Regions from separate parts of the Acidovorax sp. 106 genome, predicted to be linked through region 3. Evidence: predicted binding sites of a transcription regulator. Region 3 holds the regulator's gene; each other region holds the start of a gene.

Region 1 (3,241 bases), 2.5 Mb from region 3:
GAAGCCGCCGTCTGTTCCAGGTTGCTCGCCTGGGATTCGGTGCGCGCTGACAGGTCCTGGTTGCCTTGCGCGATTTCCTGGGTGGACAACTGCATGCGCTCGGCCTCCTGGCGCGCATCGCGCACGATGGAGAGCAAATTCACATTGAGCTGGGCCAGGGCTTTTTGCAAATGCCCTGCGGTGTCATCGCGCGACACTTGAATCTTCTGGGTCAAGTCCCCCGCCGCCATGCGGTTGGCCCACAGCAGCATCTGGTTCAGGGGGGCAATCGTCACGTTGTGCAAATAGGCGGCCGCCCCCACGGCCAAGGCCAGAACACCCAACCAGGCCAAGCCAGACACCAGCGACAGGCTGTGCCCCCCTGCCGATGCAGCCAGCCAGGCGGCAAGCACCACAGCGCACATGCTCAGCAGCATCTTGCCCAGCGCGCCCAAGCGCAGCAGCTCAGTGGTACGCCCCCACAGGTTGTCTTTGATCAATCGCCCGGCACGCAGCTTGTGCACCAAGGTACCGGCCTCTTTCTCGGCCCGCATGGTCTTGTACAGCTGCTCGGCCTGCTGAATCTGCTCGCGGGTAGCTTCGGTGCGCACCGACATGTAGCCCACGGGCTGGTCCCCTTGCATGAGAGGCGTGACATTGGCCATCACCCAGTAGTAGGTGCCGTTTTTGCGGCGGTTCTTCACGGCGGCGGACCAGGGGATGCCCTTTGCGATGGTGTCCCACATGTCGCGAAAGGCCTCTTCTGGCATCTCAGGGTGGCGGATCATGTTGTGGGGCTGACCCAGCAACTCTTGCCTTTCGTAGCCGCTGACCTCCACAAACATGGGGTTGCAGTAGAGGATGCGCCCCTTCAGATCGGTCGTCGAGACCAGTGTTTCGCCTTTAGGGAAAGGGTACTCCTGAGAGACAACAGGCAGGTTCATTCGCATAGATAACTCCTGAAAAGCCACTTCACGCCAACACGCCAGTGAACTCTTTGCCTAAGAGGCCGCCACTGCCCCAAACCGAGAGCACCGCTGCGCAATCAGCATAAATGAAAAGAAATGTTTCACACACCGGGATTTGGACGGCTCAACGCACAAATCAGACACTAAAAGCGATATTTCGATCGCTTTTATCAATGGATTTTTCACCGCCATTAATTCAACAAAACGCGTCATTCAATTTAGACCCGAACCAAATGGGTGCAAGAGCCAACAGCTCGGCGAACTCAAGCACCCAAGAATGGGCATAGCGAAGCGATTGAACGGCGTGCCCAGAAGGCCTGCTCGTCAATTACAGACTCGCGATGACCGAGCAGCGGGGTACGCCGGCACGGCAACAGACCGCCAGAGGCTGCAGATGCAGAGCCTGGGCAGGCCAGCCTGTTGATTGCGTACCGTCCTAGCGCCCCACACCAGTGCGTCCAATCTGGCACAGGCATTGCTTAACACCAGCAACGACCCAAGCGGGTCGCGCAATTCACCGGTGCAACGGCGCACAGAAGGGTTGCACGGACGAAGGCGTCCCCACATGCGGTTTCGAGAACTCGAGACGGCATCGTGTGGACGCCTTTTTTGCTTTTCGATTCGCCCCTGGCGATGGAACCGACGGAGTCACGATGAAAAAGCCCAAACTGGTGATGGTGGGAAATGGCATGGCCGGTGTGCGCACGCTGGAAGAGCTGCTCAAGATTGCCCCCGATATGTATGACATCACGGTCTTCGGGGCCGAGCCGCACCCCAACTACAACCGCATTCTGCTGTCGCCGGTGCTGGCTGGCGAGCAGACCATCGACGAGATCATCCTCAACGACTGGCAGTGGTACGCCGACAACCGCATCACGCTGCACACCGGCTTCACGGTCAATGATGTGGACCGCGTGCGCCGCGTGGTGAGCGCCACCAGCAAGGACGGCGATGTGATCACCGCCGAGTACGACCGCCTCATCATCGCCACAGGCTCCAACCCCTTTATCTTGCCCATCCCCGGCAAAGATCTGCAAGGCGTGCTGGCCTACCGCGACATTGCCGACACCCAGGCCATGATTGACGCTGCCGCCACCTACAAGCACGCAGTGGTGATCGGCGGCGGCCTGCTGGGCCTGGAGGCCGCCAACGGCCTGATGAAGCGCGGCATGCAAGTGAGCGTGGTGCATGTGGGCGACTGGCTGATGGAGCGCCAACTGGACGACGTGGCCGGCAAGATGCTGCAAAAGTCGCTGCAAGAGCGCGGCATGCAGTTCCTGATGAAAGCGCAGACCCAGGAACTGGTGGGCAACGCCGAAGGCCGCGTGGCCGCCGTCAAGTTCAAGGACGGCACCGAGGTGCCCGCCGACTTGGTGGTGATGGCCGTGGGCATCCGCCCCAACACCGCGCTGGCCGAAAAAATGCGCCTGTACGTGAACCGCGGCATTGTGGTGAGCGACACGCTGCAGACCACCACCGACGCCCGCATCTACGCCGTGGGCGAGTGCGCCGCACACCGGGGCATTGCCTATGGCCTGGTGGCCCCGCTGTTTGAGCAGGGCAAGGTGCTGGCCAACCATTTGGCCGAGTTCGGCATAGGCCGCTACCAGGGCTCGCTCACGTCCACCAAGCTCAAAGTCACGGGCATCGATCTGTTCAGCGCGGGCGACTTCCAAGGCGGCGAGAACACCGAAGAGATCGTGATGAGCGACCCCTTTGGCGGTGTTTACAAAAAGCTCGTCATCAAGGACGACAAGCTGGTGGGCGCCTGCCTGTATGGCGACACGGTGGACGGGAGCTGGTACTTCAAGCTGCTGCGCGACGGCCGCAGCGTGAGCGACATTCGCGACAAGCTGATGTTTGGCGAGAGCAACATCGGCGACGTGGGCCACCAGGGACAGAGCAAGGCATCGGCCATGGCCGACAGCGACGAGGTGTGCGGCTGCAACGGGGTGACCAAGGGCGCGATCTGCAAGGCGATCAAGGACAAAGGCCTGTTCACGCTCGATGAAGTGCGCAAGCACACCAAGGCCAGCGCATCGTGCGGCTCGTGCACCGGGCTGGTCGAGCAAATCATCATGTTCACGGCCGGCGGCGACTACAGCGCAACCCCCAAGACCAAGGCCATGTGCGGCTGTACCGACCACGGCCACCAGGCGGTGCGCGAGGCCATTCGCACCAACAAGCTGCTGACCATTGCCGACGTGTTCAAGTTTTTGGACTGGAAGACGCCCAACGGCTGCGCCACCTGCCGCCCCGCCGTCAACTACTACCTGATCAGCACCTGGCCCAAG
Region 2 (3,241 bases), 710 kb from region 3:
ACTTGATGCGCTCGGCAAAGGCACCCACGATCAGTGCGCAAGTGATGCCAGCGAACGTGGCCTGGAAGGCTGCGAACGTGATTTCAGGAATCACAACGCCCTTGCTGAACGTGGCGGCATTGGCAAAGGTGCCAGCGGCGTTGTCCCAGATACCCTTCATGAACAGGCGATCAAAGCCGCCGATGAAGGCACCACCTTCGGTGAAGGCCAGGCTGTAGCCATAGATGAACCACAGCACCGTGATGAGCGAGAACGTGACCATGATCTGCATGAGCACGGACAGCATGTTCTTGCTGCGCACCAAGCCACCATAGAACAGGGCCAGGCCAGGCAGCACCATCAGGATCACCAAGATGGTGGAGACCATCATCCAGGCCGTGTCGCCCTTGTTGGGCACAGGGGCTGCGGGTGCAGCGGCGTCAGCGGCGGGGGCTGCTGCAGCGGCCGCAGCAGGTGCGGCTGCGGCGGCAGGGGCCGGAGCGGCTTCAGCAGGGGCTGCGGCCGGGGCGGTGGCGGCAGCGGGTTCGGCGGCAGGTGCCTGGGCCAGCGACAAGGTGCCGGCGGACAACAGGCTCAATCCCAGAACGAAAGAAGCAAGCAGTTTTTTCATGGCGTTTTTCTCTGTGTGATGCGGCGGGCCCTTACAGGGCTTCCTTGCCGGTTTCGCCCGTGCGGATGCGCACCACCTGCTCCAGGTGGGTCACGAAGATCTTGCCGTCACCAATCTTGCCGGTGCGGGCAGCGCCTTCGATGGCTTCGATCACACGGTCCACCAGGTCGTCGGCCACAGCGGCTTCGATCTTGACCTTGGGAAGAAAGTCCACGACGTACTCAGCGCCACGGTACAGCTCGGTGTGGCCCTTTTGGCGCCCAAAGCCCTTGACCTCGGTCACCGTAATGCCTTGCACCCCCATGTCCGACAGGGCTTCACGCACCTCGTCGAGCTTGAAGGGTTTGATGATGGCTGTCACCATTTTCATGTTCATGTCCTCCGCCAACGGGCACGCACGGTGCCCGTTGAGATTTACAGGGTTTTGGTAAGCGTGACGATCACGCGCGACTTGTTGACCGGACCAAAGACGTCCTTCTTGTTGGCCCCCACCACCGCAGCGCCCAGCGACAGGCCGCTGCCAAAATCATAGGCGCCGCCGACGCTGTAGTCCATGTAGTTAGGCACGCCCGTGTCCTTGATGTCGCTGGCAAAGCGGGTGAAACCCACCGATGCCTTCAAAGTGACCTTGGGCATCACTTCCTGGGCAAACGCGAAGTTCAGGTAGCCGGTGTTGGTGCCCTTGCGGCCCGTGCCCAGCTTGTTGCCTGCAAAGCCAAAGTAGTCCTTGGAGATGGTGTGCGAATACTTGGCGGTCAGCGGGCCGTAGGTGGCGGCGCCGTACAGCTCGGTGGTGTTGCCCAGCGAGTTACCGGGGTAGGCGTAGGTCAGTGCGCCCACGTCCAGGTCCACCGCGCCGGCCTTGAATTTGTAGCCACCGTAGAAATCCATCTCCAGCGAGTTGCTTGTGAGCCAATCCACGCTGGAATTCCAGTTACCCACGTAAAAGCCGGTTTCGCCAAAGGTATAGTCAAAACCACCTTGCAGCGCGGGCTTGACGGCCTTGACCTTGCTGGTGTCCTGGTCCTGACCACGGAACTTGTAGTTGGTGGTCAGGCTGACATTGCCAGTGAGTTGCGCGCTGGCCAACAGGGGCAGCGCAGCGGCGAGGGCAACGCCCAGGGTCTTGATGGAAGTGCGAATCATGTTTCCTCCGGTTGGACAAAGTAGGGACAAGGGCTTTAAGCACGGACCGTGCCACCGCCTGCTGCATTCCAAAATTGAATGCACCGCAATGCGCGCTGATCGGCTGCGCAAAGCGGTGCAAGCTTTTTTTGACGACGCACCCGACTGGTGCAATCACAAGCCGTTACATCCCATCGCTTTAGCAAGCGCACCCATCTGGGGAGAAAGTTACATATGAGTCTTGCCTTGGTGCAAAGCCGCGCCCTTCTGGGGCTGCAGGCCCCCGCCGTCACCGTCGAGGTGCATTTGGCCAACGGCCTGCCCAGCTTCACGCTGGTGGGCCTGGCCGATGTGGAGGTGAAAGAGGCCCGCGAGCGCGTGCGCTCGGCTTTGCAGAACGCGGGGCTGGAGTTTCCGCACAACAAACGCATCACCGTCAATTTGGCGCCCGCCGATTTGCCCAAGGATTCAGGCCGGTTTGACCTGCCCATCGCCCTGGGCATCCTGGCCGCCAGCGGGCAGGTGGATGCACAGCGCCTGCAGGGCTATGAATTTGCGGGTGAGCTGTCGCTGTCAGGCGAATTGCGCCCGGTGCGCGGCGCACTGGCCACCAGCCTGGCGCTGGCCGCGCAGCAGATCAGCGTGCAGATGGTGCTGCCCCCAGGCAGCGCCGAAGAAGCCGCCCTGGTGCCCGACGCGCAAGTGGTGCGCGCCCGCCATCTGCTGGACGTAGTGCGCGCCTTTTTGCCCCCCGGCAGCAGCGCTGGTGGTGATGCCGAGGTGGACAACGACGGCTGGAGCCCCCTGCAACCCACGCCACTGGGTGCCGCCGCCGCGGGCCCGGACATGGCCGACGTGAAAGGCCAGGCCGCCGCCAAGCGCGCACTGGAGATTGCCGCAGCCGGCGGGCACAGCGTGCTGATGCTGGGGCCCCCGGGCTCAGGCAAGTCGATGCTGGCCCAGCGCTTTGCCGGGCTGCTGCCGCCCATGACGGTGACCGAAGCCCTGGAAAGCGCCGCTGTGGCCAGCCTGGCCGGGCGCTTTGACCCCAGCCGCTGGGGCGTGCGCCCCACGGGCCAGCCGCACCACACGGCATCAGCGGTGGCGCTGGTGGGTGGAGGCTCGCCACCGAAGCCCGGCGAAATCTCCTTGGCCCACCAAGGCGTCTTGTTTTTAGACGAGCTGCCCGAGTTCCCCCGCGCCGCGCTCGAAGCCCTGCGCGAGCCGCTGGAGACGGGGCACATCACCATATCCAGGGCGGCACAGCGAGCGGATTTTCCGGCGCGCTTTCAGCTTGTGGCCGCGATGAACCCCTGCCCCTGCGGCTTTCTCGGCTCCAGCCAGCGCACCTGCCGCTGCACCCCCGACCAGGTCTCGCGCTACCAGGGCAAGCTCAGCGGCCCGCTGCTCGACCGCATTGACCTGCATGTGGAAGTGCCCGCCCTGCCTGCTGACCAGTTGCTCAAGGCCCCGCCGGGCGAAGACACCGCCGCCATCCGCGAGCGC
Region 3 (3,241 bases):
AGCCAAGTCTTACGGCAGCCGCAAGGTGGTCAAAGATGTGTCCCTGGTGGTGCAAAAAGGCGAGGTCGTCGGTTTGCTGGGGCCCAATGGGGCGGGCAAAACCACTTCGTTCTACATGATCGTGGGGCTGGTGCGCAGCGATGGGGGGGATATCCGCATCGACGGCCAATCGGTGGCGCACATGCCCATTCACAGCCGTTCGCGCTTGGGGCTGTCGTATTTGCCGCAAGAGGCGTCCATCTTCCGCAAACTCACGGTGGAAGAGAACGTGCGCGCGGTGCTGGAGTTGCAGCGTGACGAACACAACGCCCCCCTGTCGCGGGCGGCGATTGAAGATCAGCTCACCTCGCTGCTGCAAGAGCTGCGGGTGGACCACCTGCGTGCTTCGCCCGCGCTGGCCTTGTCGGGTGGCGAGCGCCGCCGCGTCGAAATCGCCCGCGCCCTGGCCACGCAGCCGCGCTTTATCCTGCTGGACGAGCCCTTTGCGGGCATCGACCCCATCGCTGTGATCGAGATCCAGCGCATCATCGGTTTCCTGAAAGCGCGCGGCATTGGCGTGCTCATCACCGACCACAACGTGCGCGAGACCCTGGGCATTTGCGACCACGCCTTCATCATCAGCGATGGCCGTGTGCTGGCGCAGGGCACGCCGGCTGAGATCGTGGACAACGCCGAGGTGCGCCGTGTGTACCTGGGCGAACACTTCCGCATGTGATGGCTTGGCGCGGTGTGGCTATGCGGTGTGTGACGGATCGTGCGGTGTTGCAGGGGGCTGAGGCATGAAGCCCGGCCTGTCCCTGCGGGTCTCTCAGCACCTGGCCCTCACGCCGCAGTTGCAGCAGTCCATCCGGCTGCTGCAGTTGTCGACCCTGGAGTTGGGGCAAGAGGTTGAGCAGATGCTCGACGAAAACCCCTTCCTGGAGCGCAACGCCGACGAAGCCGTGCGCGAAGAGTTTGGCCTGGAGCACGCCGACACCCCCGTACAGGCCGACGAGTACAGTGCAGACGATGCTATCTATTCAGGAGCTGCCAGCGCTTCATCCACAAGCGCTGAGGCCACTTCTGATGCGCAAGGTGACGCCTCGGGCGATGCCGACTACACCAGCAGCACCGCCTCTGACGAGCCCGATTGGGGCGGGGACGGCACCGTGGAGATGGCGCCCAACGACAGCGAATGGGGCGGCGACGCAGCCCCCCGCACCCGCAACGACATGGAGGGCGACGAGGCCGACGCCACGGAGCTAGCGCGCTCGCAAGAGTCCCTCACCGCCTTTTTGCACCGCCAGGCCCTGGCACTGCGCCTGTCTGAGGTGGACCGCGCTGCCCTGCGCTTTCTCATCGAATCGCTGAACGACGATGGCTACCTGGAAGAGCCGCTGCAAGAGCTGGCCATCAGCCTTGCGGGCCCGGATGACCTGGAGCAAATTGACGAGTTGGTGCACCGCTTTACGGTAGCCCAGCGCCTGCTGCAAACCCTGGAGCCTGTGGGCGTGGGCGCTCGCAACCTCGCCGAATGCCTGACCCTGCAACTCAGCGCCCTGGCGGCCGACCCTGACAGCGAGGCCCCTGCGGCCGTGGTGCAGACCGCTTTGCTGATCTGCCAGCAGCCGCTGGAGATGCTGGCCCGCCGCGATGTGCGCCGCCTCACCCAGGCTTGCACCGAAGGCGGCGCTGCGGGTGAAGAACGCACCCGCGCCGCCATGGCCCTGATTGCCCGGCTGGAGCCGCGCCCCGGGCGCCGCTTTGCCGACGTGGAGCGCAACATCATCATCCCCGATGTGATTGTGCGCAAAGCCGGGCGGGCCAACGGCAACAGCGGCCAGCACAACTTCATCGTGGCGCTGAACCCCGATGTGATGCCGCGCTTGCGCGTGCACGACATCTACGCCGGTGCGCTGCGCGGCCACAAGGGCGGCGAGGGCCACCAGGGCATGCAGCAGCGCCTGCAAGAGGCCCGCTGGTTCATCAAGAACATCCAGCAGCGCTTTGACACCATCTTGCGTGTCTCGCGCGCCATCGTGGAGCGGCAAAAGAGCTTCTTCACCCACGGCGAGCTGGCCATGCGCCCGCTGGTGCTGCGTGACATTGCCGACGAGCTGGGCCTGCACGAGTCCACCATCAGCCGCGTGACCACGGCCAAATACATGGCCACACCCATCGGCACCTACGAGTTGAAGTATTTCTTCGGCTCTGGCCTGGGCACCGAAACCGGTGGCAACGCCTCCAGCACGGCGGTGCGCGCGCTCATCAAGCAGTTTGTGGCCGCTGAGAGCCCCACCAAGCCGTTGTCCGATAGCCAACTGGCCGAAATGCTCAAGGAGCAGGGCATCGAATGCGCCCGCCGCACGGTGGCCAAGTACCGCGAATCGCTCAAGATTGCACCGGCCAATTTGCGCAAGTCGCTGTAGCCTGACGTTGATGTCGCAGCGCCTGCAACCGGGCCTGGCAGTACAGGGTGGGCGATGTACCTGCCCTGGCATGATCCGGCCCCACCCGAGGTATTCACCATGAACCAACTCCAACTCTTTCTCCCCTGCGCCGCTGGCGTCGAGGGCTTCCTCGCCGATGAGGTGCATGGCATCACCGGCCTTACGGGGCAAGACCTGCTGGTCGGGCGGGGCGGCGTGCTGCTGCGCAGCTCGTGGCGCCATGCGCTGCAGCTGAACCTGCACAGCCGCCTGACCCAGCGTGTGCTGGTGCAACTGGCGCACCGTCCCTACCGCTCTGAAAACGACCTTTATGCCATGGCCAGCGAGGTGGCCTGGGAGATCTGGTTCACCACGCGCCAGAGCTTCAAGATCGAAGTCACGGCCCAGCACAGCCCGCTGCAGAGCCTGAACTTCGCCGCCCTCAAGGTCAAAGACGCCGTGGCCGACCGCTTCCGTGCCAAGTCCGGTGTGCGCCCCGATGTGAACACCCAGTGGCCCGACGTGCGCATCCACCTGCACCTGACCACCGACGAAGCCACGATCTACATCGACACCTCGGGCGAGCCGCTGTTCAAGCGCGGCTGGCGCGAGGACAAGGGCGATGCGCCCCTGAAGGAAACCTTGGCCGCCGCCATGATCGCCGCCAGCGGCTGGGACCCGCACGGCGACAACCCTCAGCCGCTGTACGACCCCTGCTGCGGCAGCGGCACCATTGCCGTCGAGGCCGCGCAGATCGCCTGCCGCATCCCCGCAGGCATGTTGCGCCGCTTTGCGTTTGAAAAGCTGTTGCCCTTCCAGGCGCATGTCTGGAC

What was found. The regulator sigma-54, encoded in region 3, starts transcription at its own class of promoters, with help from an activator protein. The targets are predictions, from matches to a motif close to TGGCANGNAANCTGCTTT.
Region 1: nirB (nitrite reductase large subunit NirB) is a predicted target of sigma-54. The motif match lies at 1,412-1,429, and genes of this name have one in related genera.
Region 2: C8C98_RS08865 (TorF family putative porin) is a predicted target of sigma-54. The motif match lies at 1,793-1,810, and genes of this name have one in related genera.

The regions. Positions count from the first base shown of each region.
Region 1 is NZ_RCCC01000001.1:3,752,872-3,756,112, reverse strand. Features, by position in the region: gene C8C98_RS16625 (PAS domain-containing methyl-accepting chemotaxis protein) at 1-929, opposite strand, end outside; gene nirB (nitrite reductase large subunit NirB) at 1,601-3,241, shown strand, end outside.
Region 2 is NZ_RCCC01000001.1:1,998,727-2,001,967, reverse strand. Features, by position in the region: gene amt (ammonium transporter) at 1-610, opposite strand, end outside; gene glnK (P-II family nitrogen regulator) at 642-980, opposite strand; gene C8C98_RS08865 (TorF family putative porin) at 1,025-1,756, opposite strand; gene C8C98_RS08860 (YifB family Mg chelatase-like AAA ATPase) at 1,970-3,241, shown strand, end outside.
Region 3 is NZ_RCCC01000001.1:1,292,071-1,295,311, reverse strand. Features, by position in the region: gene lptB (LPS export ABC transporter ATP-binding protein) at 1-715, shown strand, start outside; gene C8C98_RS05830 (RNA polymerase factor sigma-54) at 780-2,408, shown strand; gene C8C98_RS05825 (class I SAM-dependent RNA methyltransferase) at 2,508-3,241, shown strand, end outside.